3 regions of the Cohnella sp. genome follow, and region 1 is predicted to be linked to each of the others. Evidence: riboswitches for the same ligand, from Rfam matches in the RefSeq annotation. Region 1 holds a riboswitch; each other region holds the start of a gene.

The links. A riboswitch is a leader RNA that binds a small molecule or an ion and turns the genes downstream of it on or off. The one in region 1 is predicted to bind cyclic di-GMP.
Region 2: linked by a shared signal. The riboswitch ahead of ACESLM_RS26455 (PilZ domain-containing protein) and the one ahead of ACESLM_RS26280 (flagellar assembly protein A) in region 1 are both predicted to bind cyclic di-GMP.
Region 3: linked by a shared signal. The riboswitch ahead of ACESLM_RS01175 (transglutaminase-like domain-containing protein) and the one ahead of ACESLM_RS26280 (flagellar assembly protein A) in region 1 are both predicted to bind cyclic di-GMP.

What each region holds. Positions count from the first base shown of each region.
Region 1 covers NZ_JBEPYQ010000109.1:6,815-12,779, reverse strand. The annotation lists gene ACESLM_RS26295 (MerR family transcriptional regulator) at 1-662, shown strand, start outside; gene ACESLM_RS26290 (class I SAM-dependent methyltransferase) at 665-1,354, shown strand; gene ACESLM_RS26285 (HD-GYP domain-containing protein) at 1,347-2,348, opposite strand; gene ACESLM_RS26280 (flagellar assembly protein A) at 2,374-4,263, opposite strand; cyclic di-GMP riboswitch class I at 4,326-4,414, opposite strand; gene ACESLM_RS26275 (branched-chain amino acid aminotransferase) at 4,536-5,606, opposite strand; gene ACESLM_RS26270 (LysR family transcriptional regulator) at 5,727-5,965, shown strand, end outside.
Region 2 covers NZ_JBEPYQ010000110.1:11,998-17,962, reverse strand. The annotation lists gene ACESLM_RS26465 (class I SAM-dependent methyltransferase) at 1-350, shown strand, start outside; gene ACESLM_RS26460 (histidine kinase N-terminal 7TM domain-containing diguanylate cyclase) at 528-2,183, shown strand; cyclic di-GMP riboswitch class I at 2,268-2,354, shown strand; gene ACESLM_RS26455 (PilZ domain-containing protein) at 2,459-3,154, shown strand; gene ACESLM_RS26450 (hypothetical protein) at 3,284-3,649, shown strand; gene ACESLM_RS26445 (dehydrogenase) at 3,726-4,037, opposite strand; gene ACESLM_RS26440 (cupredoxin domain-containing protein) at 4,098-4,553, opposite strand; gene uptA (undecaprenyl phosphate transporter UptA) at 4,748-5,359, shown strand; gene ACESLM_RS26430 (thioredoxin family protein) at 5,398-5,964, shown strand.
Region 3 covers NZ_JBEPYQ010000002.1:98,668-104,632, reverse strand. The annotation lists gene ACESLM_RS01180 (collagen binding domain-containing protein) at 1-3,933, shown strand, start outside; cyclic di-GMP riboswitch class I at 4,068-4,155, shown strand; cyclic di-GMP riboswitch class I at 4,190-4,275, shown strand; gene ACESLM_RS01175 (transglutaminase-like domain-containing protein) at 4,290-5,105, shown strand; gene ACESLM_RS01170 (class D sortase) at 5,194-5,886, opposite strand.

The DNA of each region.
Region 1 (5,965 bases):
AGAACGAACGCTCTCTGCCGCTCGCGCATATTTTCGGACTGGCCAGCGCCTCGAAGAGGCTCAGGGAACAACGGGTCAATTGGAAGGACCGCTGGGACTTCAACCGCCTGGCGCCGACCCATGACGAGCGGGTGGCCGCGAGCGAGGGGAATTACGCGGATTACGGGGAAGCGTTGGAGCGAATCGTCCGGCTCATCCGTCCCGCCAAGGGAGAGCGAGGGCTCGACATCGGAACGGGAACGGGCAATCTGGCGGGCAAGTTTCTGGAATGCGGATGCGCCATGTCAGGCGTCGATCAGTCCCGCGAGATGCTCCGGCTGTGCCAGGCGAAGCATCCGGCCATGGAGACGAGGCTCGGCAACTTCCTCGCGCTTCCGTATGTGCGGGAGCAGTTCGACTTCGTCGTCTCCAGCTTCGCGTTCCACCATCTGGCCGGAGATCAGCAGCGGCTCGCCCTGGAAGAGATGGACCGGGTGCTCAAGCCGTCGGGGCGCATTGCCGTCGCCGACCTGATGGACGCCGAGGAGAACGCCCAAGCCCGCTCCGGTTATCCTTCCGCCCGCGCCCTGTCCCGTTGGTTCGCGAAACACGGGTATACCGCCGATCTCCACTCTCTGAACGAGCGCCTGCACGTCCTAATCGCCTATAAGGAGGAAAAATAGCTATGCCGAATCATGAGGCCATTTATCGCGAAGAAGCCGCGCAATATCACGAAATGATCGCCCGGCAGCCCGACTTGCTGTCCGTTATCGAAGAAATCGTCCCCCTCAGGGGACTGGACGTCGTCGACATTGGAGCCGGAACCGGGAGGTTGTCGGCCGCCCTCGCCCCGGCGGCCAACTCTCTGGTCGCCCTGGATGCCGCGGAAGCGATGCTGGACATTACGGCAGAAAGGCTGCGGGCTGCCGGCCTCGACAATTGGTCGGTCCGGGTCGCCGACCACCGCGAGCTTCCGCTGCAGGGCGGCAGCGCCGATCTGATCGTCGCGGGCTGGAGCGTCTGCTACCTCGCCAGCGTCAACGTTCCCGATTGGGAGCGAAACCTGGAGCAGGTCATCGGCGAGATCAAGCGCGTCCTTCGTCCGGGAGGCACGATCATCCTCTTCGAGACGATGGGCACCGGATACGAAACGCCGTCTCCGCCGGAGTTTCTGCTACCCTACTATCGCAAGCTGACGGATACGTACGGCTTCTCCCATCGCTGGATTCGGACCGACTACGAATTCGACGACGCCGATCAGGCCGAGCGGCTGACCCGCTTCTTCTTCGGGGACGAACTCGCCGACCGGGTCGCGGCCGACAAGCTCTCCCGCCTGCCCGAATGCGCGGGTATCTGGTGGCTAAAACCTAGATGATTCTGTCCAGCTCGATCGAACGCTCCGCGCTCAGATCGATATATTGCCCGTCCACCTCGACGACGGGGCGAACGGGATCGCCCGCGTTCACCATGACGATTCTGCCTTCGCGCCCGTCCGTCAGCACGGCCCGGTTGCCGATCAGCATGTCCATGATCCGCTTGAGGAAGGCTATGGTGATCCCCGGCTCGAGAGAGCCGTAGACATTGTCCGCCAGTTCCTTCAGCACCTGGAAGAGCGGGAGAGGACTCTTGTATACCCGCTTGGACATCATCGCGTGAAACACGTCGGCTACGGCGACGATCTTGCTGAACACGTCGATCGAGCCTCCCCTGAGACCTAGCGGATAGCCGCTCCCGTCCTCGCGCTCGTGGTGCTGCAGCGCCACGTAAGCGTAGCGCTCGGGGACGCCGTCCGACTTTTTCAGAATCTCGTAGCCGAACACCGTATGCTCTTTCACGATGCGGAACTCCTCTTCCGTCAGCCGCCCCGGCTTGTTCAGAATCGCTCCCGGCACCCTGGATTTGCCGATATCGTGAAGGAAGCCCGCGATCGTGAGCTCCATCAGCTCCCCGTCGTCGAACCCCTTGGTTTTGCCGATCAGCTTCGACAGTATCCCCACCGCGACGCTATGGCGATAGACATATTCGTCATGGACTTCCAGATAGCGAAAAATCTGATTCAAATTCGGATGATTGCTCAGCTCGAGGATGAGCGGAACGATCTGCTCCCGGACGCGCGCGAACGGAATCCGGTCCGTCTGCTTGGCGTATTCGAACAGCTCCCGCACTTCCCGGACCGCCGAATCGACCAGATGGACGACCGACACGGCTTCCACGTCCTGCTCGCTCAAGGCGATCCCCTGTCTCGCAAGCAGATTGACGTCGCGATCCGTAAGCACCCGAGAGACGGGAACGACCAACGTTCCGCTGCCGTTGTAGATATTGCGGTTGACCCTCATTCCGACGTATGTCTTCAGTTGACCTGCCAGCATGTTTTATCCCACCATCTGCTTGTCATTATGTTGCACGCTTGTCGTCCGGTTCGGAATATCTCTTCAAGGCTTGAACGTCGAAGACCGTCTGCTCGATCGGCTCGAAGACGTCCTTGCAGTACTTGCCGACACAAACTCTTCCCGAGTACATTTTGCGGATTTGCACTTTGCGTCTGGCCTTCAGCACCGAGTTGGCTCCGGTCTGTCCGCCGACGATCGACGCCCGGATGCTGTCGCCGGCGTCCAGCCGCGAGCCCCGGCAGATCGCCTGTTCCGAGAGAAATACGATGTTCCGGGCGGAGAACAGCTCGCAGAGCAGCACCCCGTCGCGATGAATGACGATGTCCCCGTTGGATTTCAGCTCGCCGCCCTGGCATTGGTTGATGCTGATCTCCACCTGCTCCTCCTGCATTCGGGCAACTTCCCCGTGAGTGTCCTGAAGCAGGGCGAGGAAGCCTTGAACGAACTCCCGTGTCGCCGATTCGATCAGCTTCGTCGGTTTCGTGAAGATTTCCGAGATTTCCTTCAGCTTCTCGTATTCCGTCTTCCGAATGTTGCGAATGTTCGATATGACGGACTGCAGTTCCTTGATCGCCGGCAAAATATCCCTCATCTTCGTCTCGAGCAGAAGCTGCACGATCTGGCCGAACCGTGCCGGCTGCCGCTTCGCTTCGAGCGCCTCCTCCAGCAGCTTGGACGCCGCGAGCAGCTTCTCTATCGAATCGCACAATTGCTTCGACGTATGATAGAGACGGTTGAACAACACGCCGAAATAACCGGAGTAGAGCCGGCTCGAAATCACGTTGCCCCGCACGTTGATGCTGCCCGTCGCCGTAATCGTCGAATTGAACACGTGGCCGTAGACGTATACGTTACCGAGCGATTCGACGATCATGTTGTCGGTGACGTCGCCGCAGACGATCACGTCCCCGGCAAAAACGATGTTGCCGGTCGAGATGTCCACGTTGCCCGAGACGACGTACGAGGTCGAGACGTCCAGCGTCTTGATTTTCCCGCCCGTGATTCTTGGCCTGCCCTGCTTTCTGGCAATCACGCTTCCGTCGGGCGTCAGCTCCACGTTCGGCTTCGCCAGAATGAACAGGTCCTTGGGCGGCTTCGGCAGCGTAACGTTACCCAGCACGTCGTATCCGGCGGTTCCGTCCACCATCGGAATTTTCCTCGCCATCAGATCGCCCTTCTGCACGGTCGGAATGCGGAGATGGTTGCGGAAATCGATCGCGCCGTCCACTTCGAAGAACTCGCTGCGCACTTGCTGGTCGAAGTAGATTTCGAGTCTGGCGTCCTCGCCGTCCGCCGGCGCCTTGCCGCTGGCCACGACGATCGGCTCGTAGGTAGGCTCCAGCAGCTCCCGCTGAATGGCGGCGAATTCGATTCGGGACTTGATCGACATCTCCTCGAGCTTCTCCACCACATCGGCGAGCTGCACCGTCTTCAGCACGATGCTCTCATCGTCCTCCGCGCGCACGATTACTCTCGGGTCGGGTCCGGCGTCGACGAGCCTTGCCGCATAGCGTTCCGTCGCGAACAGCCGCAGGTGCGCGAGCAGCTTGTCCTCCGAAATCGTTATCTGGAACAACGGCTGCTCTTCCGCCTTCCAGGCAATCCGGTCCGAAGCCCGCACCGGGGCCTCCCAGACGACTTCCTGCTCGTTGACGAACAGTCTGACCGGGCTCATCGGATAGATGACGGCGTATTCTCCTCCGGCGGTCGGATCCTGAACGTGGATTTGCTGATTGCGAATCCGGATCGTTCCGTCCTGCTTGGCGAGCTGTCCGTTCTCGTCCCGCTCGCGGAGCTCGGCCGAGGCGTCTTCCCCCTCGTCCTCGCCCTCGCTGCCGATATCCAGCTGGTGGATCAGTCTTTTCAGCTCGGCTTCGGATATTTGTTTCTTCAAGCTCAGCACCTCTCGACAACAAAAAAGACACCTCCCGAATGGGATGGTGTCCTAACGCTCCATTCGGCGGCCTGGCAGCCATTGAACTGGAGAGTTCTTTAGGCCCATAGCTTTGCGTCCCCCTCTTTCGAAGGGTTTGCCTTTTCGTGTATGCGTCTCCTCGATGTATATATGACTAGAATAATTGAATATCGTTACCTATTTACGTCACGCATCGATATCAATTATAAGTCTATAGTCGCAACAATTTCAAGAGATTTATCGCGCGCCGGCTAATCCAGCTTTACGACCCAGCCGAACGGATCTTCGACCGCCCCTCTCTGGATGCCGGTCATAAAGTCGTACACCCTGGAAGACAGCGGGCCCGTGCGTCCCCCGTTCAGCGTCAGCTTGTCTCCCTGCCAGTTCAGCTCTCCGATCGGGGAGATGACGGCGGCCGTTCCGGTGCCGAACGCTTCCTCCAGCGTACCCTTGCGGTAAGCCTCGACCAGCTCGTCGATGGAGACCGTCCTCTCCTCGACCTCGATGTCCCAATGCTTCAGCACCTGAATGACGGAATCCCGCGTGACGCCGTCGAGAATGCTTCCGTTCAGCGCGGGCGTGACGACCTTGCCGGCGATTTTGAAGAAGACGTTCATGCTGCCGACTTCTTCAATGTATTTGCGGTGAACGCCGTCCAGCCACAGCACTTGGGAATAGCCCTTGCCGGACGCCTCCTCCTGCGCCTTGAGCCCCGCCGCGTAGTTGCCGCCGGTCTTGGCGTTGCCTATCCCGCCCGTCACCGCGCGCACGTATTCCGACTCCACATAGATGGTGACCGGATTAATGCCCTCCGCGTAATACGAGCCTACGGGGGACAGAATGATCATGAAGTAGTAGCTCTCCGACGGATTTACGCCCAGCGTCGCCTGAGTCGAGATGACGAACGGACGAATGTACAGCGATGTGCCTTCGTCGGTCGGGATCCAGTCCTCGTCGACCTTGAGAAGCTCCTTCAGCGCGGCCATCGCCAAATCTTCGTCGATCAGCGGGATGCTGAGGCGGGCATTGGAGCGATTGAGCCTCTGCAGGTTTTTGAAGGGCCGGAACAGCAGCACCGGGCCGTCCGGCGTCTTATAGGCTTTCATGCCTTCGAATACGGTCTGGCCGTAGTGGAACACCTTCGCGGCCGGGTCGAGCGAGATCGGCTGGTAAGGGACGATGCGGGGATCGTGCCATCCTTGTCCGGCGTCGTACTCCATGATGAACATATGATCCGTGAAATGCTTGCCGAAGACGAGCGTCGAAGCTTCCGGCTTCTCCTTGGGTGCGGTCGTCCGTTCTACCGGGATTGCATGAGCCATATCCGAATATTCCTCCTTGATTGAACGCGCTTTATATTTGAATGATACCAGAGGCGGATGTATATTGATAATATCTGTTTTATCGGTGATGCATACCTTTAAAGTATGGAGGTTTTCGACATGGACATGCGTCAGCTTCGTTATTTTCTCGCGATTGCGCACGAAGGTCAGATTACCCGTGCGGCCAAGCAGCTCAATATGGAGCAGCCCCCGCTCAGCCGCCAGCTCAAGCTCATTGAGCAGGAGCTCGGCGTCGTCCTGTTCGACCGCAACGGCAAGCGGCTGCAGCTCACCCAAGCCGGAGAAATGCTGCGTGACCGCGCGCTTGCCCTGATGAAGCAATTCGAAGATACGATCAC
Region 2 (5,965 bases), on a different contig from region 1:
TGCTGAAGGCGATCGGGTGGGGGGCCAGCGTCATTCTGTCCGTTCCCTGCTGCCAGCACGAGCTGTTCCGCCAAATTTCCCAGCCGGTGCTGCAGCCTTTGCTGAAGCATGGCATTCTGAAGGAGCGGTTCGCGGCGCTCGCGACGGACGCGATCCGGGCGAATTTGCTGGAGCTTGCCGGCTACCGCACGCAGCTGCTCGAGTTCATCGATCTGGAGCACACGCCGAAAAATTTGCTGATCCGAGCGGTCAAAGCCCGCGGCAAGCAAGACGTCGAAAATCTCCGTTCCGAATACGAGCGTTTTCGGGACTTTTTGTCCGTTTCTCCGTTTATGGACAGGAAAATTTAAGTAATACGACTAAAGTCTCATAAAAATAAGTAAAAAAGTCCTTGAAAATATATAAAAAATATATAAAATAAAGGCTTTCGGTGGATATTCGGTTGTCGGAAAAAGCGGCGATATGGTAAAATCAAACATGCCTGCCGCATTTTTTTATTCAAGCCCCTTTATGAAAAGGTGAATGCCTTGGGAGTCCAATGGATTGATTTTATCCTTTTTCTGATGCTCTTTCTATTATTCGTCGGCGTGATTGCCGTTAATAGAATTACGACGACGCATAAAGTGTATTTGGCTTTTCATTTTGTCATGATGCTGTGGCCGCTTGGGCAGTTCGCGGTTAAGCTGACGGATTTCCCGGGCGTTCAGCTGTTTTTTATCAACTTATCCTTCGTAGCCATGGGGATGCTTGGTCCCGGCTGGTTATTCTTCGTCTTCTTCCTCACGAGCAAGTCGGCCCAGCTGAAGGGCGGACGCATTCTGCTGTACATTACTCCCGCGGCACTGTGCATCGCGGCCGCCATGTGGAACCCGAACAGGCTGTTCATGGCCCCGGTGGTCGACAGCTACACGGACCGGGACTACGGTCCTTTGTTTTGGCTGCTCGTGCTCGTCCAATTCGCCTATTTCTTCGTCGCTCTGTTGAATATGTTCCACGCTTTGAAGTCGGTAACGTCCGTAAACCAACGCAAGCAGCTTGCAACCGCTTTAATCGGAATGTTCGTGCTGACGGGACTCGGCCTGCTGGACGTATTCGTCAACGTGCTTCTCGTAGAGTGGCTGCCGGTCGTGCCGGGCTTGCTCGCGCTGGGCATTCTGCTCTCCGATCTGTGCTTCGTTATCGCAATCTATCGATTCGGCATGTTCGATATTTTGAGCATGGCGCAGCGGGATATTTTCGAGCATATGACGACCGGAGTCATCGTCGTGGACGAGAACGGCAAAGTGCTGGAAGTGAATCGGGGGGCGTCCCCTCTCGTGCAGGTGACGAAAGGCGAGACGTTCGAGATGGAGAAGTTCCTGGCTCCTCTGCAGGTGCAGGGGGAAGTCTACGAATTTCTGTACCGCTACAATCATCATCCCCACGAGAAGCTGCAGATGGAGTTCTCGCTTCAGGATTCGTCGGGCAGACACGTATCGATCCAAATCTCTCCCGTCCTGGACAGCCGCAAAACGCTGCTGGGAAGGATCATTACTTTCCACGACGTCTCGGAGCTGCGCAAGCTGGTCGTGGAGATGAATCGCAAGAACGAGGCGCTGCACGAGCGCAATCTGGAACTGATCACGATCCAGGAAGAGCTGTTCCGCGTCAATCAGAAGCTGGAGCAGATGGCCGTCACCGACGGGTTGACCGGCTGCTTTAACCGGAGATATCTGATGCAGCAGTTGGAGCATGAAGTGCTGCTGAACATGAGGTATCAAATTCCGTTCGCCATCTTCCTGTTCGATATCGACCATTTCAAGCAAATCAACGACAAATACGGTCATCTTGTCGGCGATGAGGTGCTGCGCAGCACGGCCGAAATCGTTCGTTCCATGCTGCGGAGAACGGATATTCTGGCGAGGTACGGAGGAGAAGAGTTCACCGTGTACCTGCCGCATACGAACCGGGAGCAAGCGGAGCTGCTGGCGGAGAGAATCATGCTCGCCGTCGGAGAGAACCAGGTGGAAGCCGGCGCGGACAAGGTCGGCGTCACGATCAGCATGGGCGTGCTGTCCGAGTCCAGCGAGAGCTTGAAGTTCAACGATCCGAAGGAATATTTGCGAGAGGTGTTCTCCAGCGCGGACTCCGCTCTGTACAAAGCCAAGAACGAGGGAAGAAACCGCGTCGTCATGGCTCGCTGACGGGCTGGCGCCCCGGCGGATCGGCAAAAAAACATATGACGAAAAGATGCCGAATATGGTACAATCGTTCCATTAGAAGACGGATTTGGATAAAGGCAAACTTGCTGAAAAGCAAGGACGCAAAGCTACAGGGTCTAATGTCCCGAGGACGATGACAGCCTGGCTGCCGATAGTCCCTACATGGATGATTCAGGCGAAACGGGCTGCTCCCATAGAGGGGTTGCCTGTTTTTTTTCGTATAGAAGTCAAGCAGTCAGGAAGGTGGTTGGGCGGAGATGGCGCATACCGGAGACAACAGAGCCGCATTATCCGATCTGGACAAAGATTTGCTTCCCTTAAACGTGCTGTTGCACTGCCGGACCGTCGTGGAAGGGAAAAATTTCGTGACGACGGGCGTTATGACCCACGTGGAGGGAGAATTGTTCGAGGTTGAGCTTCCGGAATTCGAACAGTTCGAGCTAGGGGAAACGGTAAAGATGACCGTGTATTCGCCCGCGGGAATACAATCGATGTCCTCGATTGTATTCGCCAAGTACGAAGGAGCGATTGCGCTCTTGCAGCCTCCCGAGCTGCAAAAGCGATTCAAGGAAAGAAGGGAACAGCCGCGGGTCGAGATCGAAGGGAAGGTCCAGATCGTCCGAGTGCTGGGCAGTTCCGGAGAGGATCGGGAGATCGGCGATTCCGACGGCCTCACGATTCATGATATCAGCATATCCGGGATCAGTTTCTCGGGTCTGGACGCGCCGCATTTCGCGACGAAGTCGAGGCTCAGGGCGACGGTTGAGATCGGAATCTCGTTCGACTGCGAGCTGGAGATCGTGCGCCGCGAGCGGCAGGAGAACCGGATGCATTGCGGGGCCAAGATGCACGTTCTCGAACCGGAGATGCTGCGTCCTCTGCGCGCGCTTATTTTGCGCCATCAGGTGCAGAAGAACGCGAATACGCGCCGTAGTCTGAGCAAGAAACGTTAAGGGAGAACGGAATACGGGATATTCGAGGAAATCTGCGAATATGGACGAGGCGATGGGAGGGTGTCCGTTTAGCCGTTTGCGACTCCGGCATAGATTGGGGGTAAACGGCAAGAAGGAGGGATATCCTTAATGGCCATTCGCTATCCGAAGCCCCCGAAAAGGGATTCCAAGCGATCCAAAGTGTTGAAGACGAATACGGTTCCCGCACAAATTGCGCGCACCGGCAACAGCGGCCAGACGTTTAGCCGGCTTACGGTCGTATGGGTGCAGAGCACCGGCGTTCCTTTCGACACGACGGGCTTTTTTGCCCGGGTTTTCCGCGGCGGGCAACTGGTCGACGCGGCCAACTTCGACCGGTTCGGAGTCGTTCGCTTTAATAACATTCGCACTTTGACCAATGTCGCCTATACGCTGCGCGTCTTTAACAATAATGGGGTTCTGTTTCGTACCCGCACGATTCCGGCAGGAGTGCAGACGTTCGCGATTATCGGCTGATCGGAATGGAAGGCCGGGCCGAGGAAATGAAGCAGGGTTGGGCTCAGCCGAAATCGGCGGCGCCCAACCCATTTCTTTATCCGCCGAACGCTTCCCGGAAAGCTTTTGTCAGCTTCGTCCGATCGACGTTCCACAGCTCGGCAATGTCGCCGCTGACTTCCTCTTCCCACCAATCGGCCAGCTTTTTGCGATTGCTCTTGTTTTCCGAGATCCACATCAGGTTGCCGATTACCCGCTTGAAGTACAGCTCCTCGGCTTCCCGGACGAGCGGGGCGGGGACGTGCTGCTTCAGCCTTTTGACGGTCCGGTACAGCTCGTTCGAGCATGCCCGGCGAATGCCGCGCGGCGTAGGCAGCGGGGAGGAGTGCTTTTCCTGGAACATTTTCATCGGGTACACCTGCCTCTCTTCCATACCCTATGCGGGGGAGGAAGGGGAGGTCACCGCGAGTTACTGAATAACGAGATAGCCGACCATCGGCCCGCCGGTTTTCGGATCGGCGTGCGTCTGGCAGACGATGGAGTAGATGCCGGCTTCCTTCGGGGTGAAGCTGACGACGGTCGTCTTGCCTTTGCTGATGTTGCCCTTGATGTCGAGGCCTTCGATTACGAACGGATGGGACTGGCCGTTGATGCCGGTAATCCGGAGCTCGACGGGGACGCCTTTTTTGGCGACGACCGTGCCCGGGTAGAACAGGTACGTTTCCAGCTTCTTGCCGTTGTCTCCTTGAGCCGTGAATTCGCCCGTCGTCAGATGCAGGACTTGCTTGGTCGCTACGCCGCCCGCAGGAGCCAAGGCGGGTTTCGATTGCTGCCAGCCGATATAGGCGCCGGCCAGAATAACGACGGCCGCGATGACCGCGTACAGCTGGATTTTCTTACGGTTAAGAATGACGATTTTATTCATTCCGCTCTCTCCTCTTCAACTTTGTCCACCTAATCGAAGTCTATGCGTAGGCCCGTCCTCTCATGACAAGCCTGCAACGATTTTGCCCGAGCTCCGTATAACTGGAAGGAAGCCGCGAGCCTGTGCTAGAATGAAGACGGCTGACGGAGGGGCAGAAGGTCTCTATCAATGGGGAAAAAGGCAGGTTGTAAACGATGATGGATACGCTGCACGAATGGTTGTCGCAATTGTTGGCCTGGGTCGAGAGTTTAGGGTACTGGGGCATTATTATCGGATTGGCGATCGAAGTCATTCCGAGCGAAATCGTATTGGGGTACGCGGGATATCTCGTCTATCAGGACATTATCTCTTTCCCGGTTGCCGTTATTTGCGGGACGATCGGCGCCATTTTGCAGCAGTGGCTGCTCTATGCGATCGGCCGCTACGGGGGAAGGCCGTTTCTGGACAAGTTCGGCAAGTACTTGCACTTGAAGGCCAAGCATATCGATCTTGCGGAAAAATGGTTCGAGAAATACGGGCCTATGATCGTGTTTACGGGCCGTTTCGTGCCGGTCATGCGCCAAGCGGTTTCTATTCCGGCTGGAATGGCCAGAATGAATCTGTGGCAATTTACCTGGCTAACTGCGCTCGCTTCCGTTCCTTGGTCCATATTGTTCGTATGGCTGGGTTTCTCGCTCGGAGATAAGTGGGAATCGGTTGCGGATGAGGCGGCGCCTCTGATTCGCTGGATATTGATTGCCGCGCTGGGGCTGCTTGTGGTTTACTTCCTCGTCCAATATTTGCGCAAGAGAGGCAAAAGCATCTAAAATAAAGACAACGCGGTACGAGAGAGGAGCTTGGACGAATGAGCCAGCTGATCGCCAGCAAATTACATAAGGGATTGTCTCCCGACCAATTTATCGAGGGAATGACGAAAAACCGGGAGACGTTCGAATCTTGGCTGAACCGGTTCGAATGGCATACGGAGGAGCTCGAGGAGTTTTACGATTCGCTGAACAACCGGGACGACTTGCGCTGCATGATTTTGGCCGCGGACTGGTGCGGAGACGTCGTGCGCAACGTGCCGGTCGTGTTCAAGGCGATGGAGAAGGCGGGCATCCCGACGGAAGTGCTGATCATGGAGGAGAATCTCGATTTGATGGACCAGCATCTGACGATGGGCGGGCGCGCCATTCCGGTCGTTCTGTTCATCGATACCGGGGGTCATCTGCTCGGCAAGTGGGGCGCCCGTCCGAAATACGTGCAAGAGGTCATGACCGCGTTCAAGGCGGAAAACCCCGATCGCGAAGCGCCGGACTACCAGGAGAAGCTCACCGAGGCGAGAAAGGAAATCGGACGTCGTTACGGGGAAGACAACGCGTATCAGAAAGTCATTTTGGAAGAAATCCGCGACATTCTGTCCGGAGTGTGAG
Region 3 (5,965 bases), on a different contig from region 1:
AATGCCCAGCTTAACGATACTTTGGGCGACGGTTTGACTCTGGATGGCATGATCAAAGTTTATGAACTTAAAGTTCAACCGGACGGTTCGGTGAAGAAGAAAGACCCTGCGTCACCGGTCGAGTATGATAGTTTTCCAATCAATCTGGTAGATACTGACAAGGCTTACCAGGTTGAGTACGCGACAACCGTGACGGCTCCTACCGACGGCTCGGCCAGCAAGACGTATGAGAATGCGGTTAAGTTAACTGGAGGTGGCATCGACGAAAAGAACGATAAAAAACAGGTAACAATCAGCTTTAACGAGCCGTTGTATAAGGAGACGATAGACCACGACTTCGGTTCAAATAGCGGCAATCAGACGATGAAGTGGGTCATCAAATACAACTACAATCAGCAGACGATTGCGGCAGTCGATGCCTGGATTAAGGATGAGTTGACTGGCATCGAAAATCCAATTAAGCAGAGCGTTGTGGTTAACGATGTCGTTCATAATGGCGACACTATTGAAGGTTTGAAAGTGTATCCCGTGACGATCGACGGCGACGGAATAGCCTCTCGCGGCAGCATGGCGATTGATCCCAATTTGTATGAGGTTAAGCCACTGGAAGCGGAGGATACAGATTATAACAAAGGCTTCGAGCTTAAATTTATAAACGACGTAGACAAGCAAGCCTACGATATCGTTTACACGACGAAAGCTGAGGAGCGCGTCTACAAAAATACAAAATTCAAGAATACTGCAACAATCTATGGCAACAAGACAAAGGAGGCCAACGGGGAGTATCGGGAAGTCATCTTTAGAAAGACGGTTGCCAAGGAAGACTTCAATGAAAAGAAAATCAAATGGCAGCTTGAAGTTAACCGCGATCAAAAAGAGATGACCGACATCGTGATCAAGGATGAGTACTTTGGTCAACACATGAAACTGATTAAGGATACCGTCAAGGTGGATGGTGTCGCGATCGCTGAAGATGAGTCCATATTTGAGCTTGTTGATGAAGTTGTTAATCCGACAAATGATCCAGGAAATTATAATAATGGATTTACAATCCAGTTAAAGTCGGGGAAAAGCACTTCCAAACGTCACTTCATTACGTTCGAGACAACGTTTGATCCTACAGCGGGTATGCCTGCTGGCAATAAGTACGTGAACACGGCGAAGATTTATTGGAAAGAGCCTACGAACTCGAATCCGGATCCTATTGAAAAAAAGGCGGAGGTTCAGGCTAAAGAGAATACCCAGAAGAACGGAAACAAAAAAGGCGAATACAACGCCAAAGACAAAACGATTCTCTGGACAATCGATTTGAACTACAATCTTTACGATCTTAAAAATGCGATCGTGAATGACCGTTTCAAGGCAGAAGATTCTGCTGCGAATCTGAAATACGTTGAGGATTCGATTAAGGTTTATAAGCTTCAACTCAACACAACTAACGACACGTATCCTGAGCCTGTCACGCCAGAAGATCCTGATTCTTACCAATTCCAGCTTGACAGTGACGGCAAAGGCTTCGAGCTGAAGCTGGGCAACGTTGGCAAGCAAGCTTATCGCGTACAGTACAAGACGAGCGTCGGCGGTGAGTATCCGGTCAAAGGAGTTTATTCTAACGATGCGACGCTTACGGACGAAGAGATTCCGGGTCTTAACTCGAAGTGGTCGGCGAAGGTAACGCCGAAATATGGCGGAGAGTATCTGCACAAATCCGGCAGACAACTCCCTGGTACGGACAAAGCAGAATGGACGGTTATCGTGAATCCGAGCCAATCCCATATCCCGGCGGGCTCCGTGTTTAAAGACAAACTGTCCGATAACCAGATTCTGCTCGGTAACACGATCAAGGTGTACAAGACGAATCTCCCGCCGAACAACTCGGGCAATTTTCCTAAAGGCGATGAACTGAAAGATCCGGAAGAGCCGGACTACTCGGTGTCCGTGACGGAAAACGAGTTTACGATTACGTTCCATAAAGCTCTGTCCACGGCGTACATCGTCAAATACGAATCATACATTAATGCATTCAACGGAGATCTGATCGGCAACGAAGCCTCCTATCATGGCGACACCGTGAAGGTTAAAGAAAACGACCAGGATGGGTTCAAAGTACAAATGGCGGATGCCGGCGGCGGAGCTGGAACGGGAACGGGCAAGCTCAAAATCGTTAAGCTTGATGACGAGAACAAATCGATCGCGGGTGTGAAATTCGAGTTATGGAATGCTGCTGGCACCCAAGTGCTGGAGGAACTAACGACTGACGCGAACGGAGAAGCCGAGACGCTGCGCAAGTACCGCCTTAACAGCACGTCCGGAATTTCGTACAAACTGAAGGAAGTATCGGCTCCGAGCGGATACCTCGTACACCCTGAATATGGTACAGTTGGCGGAAAAGAAATTAAACTGATCGGCAAACAGGATGACTTGGCCGCGCCGTTCGTGGTCGAACCGATCACGATTGTCAATGAGGTCATTCGCCAAGGCTTCGAGCTTGTGAAGGAAGATTCGGTTACGGGTGCCAAACTTACGGGAGCTAAGTTCGAATTGAGAGACTCCAACAACACGGTCATCGACGACAACTTGGTTACGGTAGATGGGCGATTGGGCAAAGGTAATCTTCCGGCGGGCACCTACACGCTGATCGAAACGGAGGCGCCGTTGTTCTATACACTCGACCCGACGCCGATTCCGATTGAAATTGTCGCCAATCAGACACAGATTGTTACGAAAACACATCCTAACGTGAGAGGATCCGACGGAAAGTTAACCGTCACCAAAGTGAACGCCAAGGATCCGGATAATCTGAAGCTTAAAGATGTAGAGTTCGAGTTGTGGAACGACCAAAACGTACTCGTGGATACGAAAACGACGGACGTTAATGGAGTAGTCGAGTTTACAAACCTGCCTTACGGTTTGTACACGATAGTAGAAACGAAAGCGGAAGGCTTCGTCATCGAGAATCCAAATACGAAAGTATCGATTCATCAGGAGAACACTTCGTTGATTATCGAGAACAAGGAGCATATTCGTTCGGTCAGACTGGTGAAGTATAATGCGTCCAAGTCGCAGCTTCTCAGCGGCGCTGTGTTCGAACTGTGGCGTTCTACACTCAACTTCGATCTTCAGGGCAACGAGATTTATGAGCGCGTGACAGGGTTGACTCCGGCGCAGCTGACGACGGGTGCGAACGGTGAGTTGTTCCTGGATGAACTCGAACCAAACAAATATCGCCTGATCGAAATTCAAGCGCCTTACGACTATCGTCTGAATACCGATCCGGTAGAATTCGAGATTACGACAACGCAAACGGCAACGGTCCTGGTGGAAAAAACAAACGAGAGAATCCCGAGCTCGGGCGGATGTTGTGCGCCTGGTCCGGGACCATCGGAGACGCCGAAGCCGACGGAGGAGCCGAAACCGACTGAGTCTCCGAAGCCGACCGAGTCTCCGAAACCTACCGAAACTCCTGAGCCTACCGAAACTCCGAAACCGACGGAGCCGACAGAAACGGAGGAGCCTAGCAAGCCAGGAGAGAAAGTAAAAGAGAAAACGACGAACGACAAGCCGGTTGAAGGAACAACGGAAGTTCCCAAAGGCGGCAAAGTTAAAGTCGGAGAAGAGCCGAAGCACGGCACGGTAACGATCACGCCGGATGGCAAATGGAAGTATACGCCGGACAAAGACTACAAAGGCAAAGATTCCTTTACCATCATCGTGACCGACTCGGAAGGCAATGAACAGGAAATTCTCGTCGAGATCGACGTGGACGACGTTCCGCGCGGCGGGGTTAACGACGGAGGCAAAACTCCGACCAAAACATTGCCGAAAACCGGGGAAGAAAGCCCGCTGCCGCTTCAGCTTGCCGGCCTGGCCCTCATTGCGGCAGGTGCATTCATCATGTACCGCAATCGTATTTTTCGAATGAAGAAAGAATAGATAGAGAGATAGAGATAGATAAATAAAGACAGATAGAATTTCATAGAGAGAAAAAAACTAAACCTGCCGGTCAATCTGGCAGGTTTTTCCTTGTGCTTTCGTCGAAATTTCGCTATAATTTTCATAGAAAGCAAGCTCGATAACGGCAAACCTGTCGAAAGACAGTGACGCAAAGCTAGAGGGTCTTCCCTTCCACCGGAAGGATGACAGCCAGCTACCGAAAGACTAGGCTTTTTTTGTTTTATTTGGACAAGCTTCACGATAAAGGCAAACCTGCCGAAAGGCAGCGACGCAAAGCTAAAGGGTCTTCCCTTCCTCGAAGGATGACAGCCAGCTATCGAAAGGAGCCATATGGCATGCTTAAATCCGCAAAATTGTTGTTGGCGTTTCTTGTTCTCTTCGCCTCGATTCCTGCTCTTGCATCCGCGAGCACAGGGACGAGCAAAGCGACTTTGGACACTTCCAAATTGGAAAAGGGTACGATCGGCATTCGGTTGACGAGCAAACCGACAGTGGACACGAAAGCGAAAATATCGAAAGGGAGCGCCAGTTATATTTACACGCTAAGCGCCTCTTCCGACGGACAGACGTTGTGGCTGCCGCTGCAGATGGGGAACGGGCAATACGAGATTGCGGTGCTCGAGCACGTAACCGGCAAAAAGTATCGCGTGAATCTGGCGGAGAAGGTCAACGTAACCGTAACGAAGACGTCGGACATTTACTTGAATTCCACGCAGGCGATCGCTTGGCAGGACGCCGACAAGGCGCTAGCCAAGGCCAAGGAGTTGACGGCGCTCGCTGCGACCGACGAACAGAAGGCGAAAGCGATCTACGATTATATAATTCGCAACGTAAGCTACGATAAAGAGTTGGCCCGCAAGGTGACATCGGATTATGTTCCCGACATTGACGGTACATTGGCGTCGGGCAAAGCGATCTGCTACGGCTACGCTACGCTCTATGCGGCCATGCTGAGAAGCGCAGGGATTCCGGCCAAGCTGGCGATGGGCACGACGAACTTGGTCGACGAGTACCATGCTTGGAACGAGGTATACTTGAACGGGAAATGGGTCGTCGTGGACACGACCGTGGACGCGGGGCTAAGCAAGGGCGACAAGAAGGTGTCGTTCGGCAAGAAGGCAAGCGATTATTCGGCAGTCAAATACTATTAATCGAACATCGAAACGGCCAGAATCTATTGACGATTCTGGCCGTTTTTTCGTGTTTACAGCTATAACCGCTTGCGCGTCAGGCTGGGGTTCATCCCTGATCCTCGATTTTCTCGGCATGAACGATAAGCCGGTGCGTCGGATTCACCAACGGATCGCAGGTAATCAAAGTAAGAACGGCTTTGTCTCCATCGCTTTTCAGTACGGATAGATCGGTAGGGAGGACGACTTTAATATCCGTTACCTGGTAGGCGACGCTGCTGTTTCTCATCCGAATGTCGATCCGGTCGCCGACTTCCATCTCGTCAAGCCGGTTGAACATCCGGCCTTTCGTACGAGCCCGATGAGCGGCGACAGCTGAATTGCCAATTTCCCCGAGCGGCGCAGTTTCCGTCATATGACCCGCTCCGACCTTCATGTTTTTCGCGGTTGCTCCTTCGAGAATCGGCAGCTTCAGATCGATTTTGTCGATCTGAATGATGGCGATCGTTTTGTCGTCCATAGACTCTTGAGAATCCTCGGGAGATTCGGACGCTTCCGCTTTCATTGCTGCTTGCTCTAGCCCTTCGTCAAGCACGTTGGAGAGGCGGCTGTATTCTGCTTGAATATTGTACGAGCGAACGAGATCGCCGGATGACAAAGATTGCTCCAACTCTTGCAATATTCGCTGCTGCTCTCGGTCTTGAACATACTCGCGAACGAATGGAAAGGCCAGCACTGTAAGTCCGGCGGCGATCAAAACGTAGGAAGCGATTTTCGTGACGGTTGTTCCGGTTAGTTTCATAGATTTACCATCTGCCTTTAACTATACGTAATACCTTCAAGCTGAAATAATAAACTATCGTACTGAACAAAAACTGTAC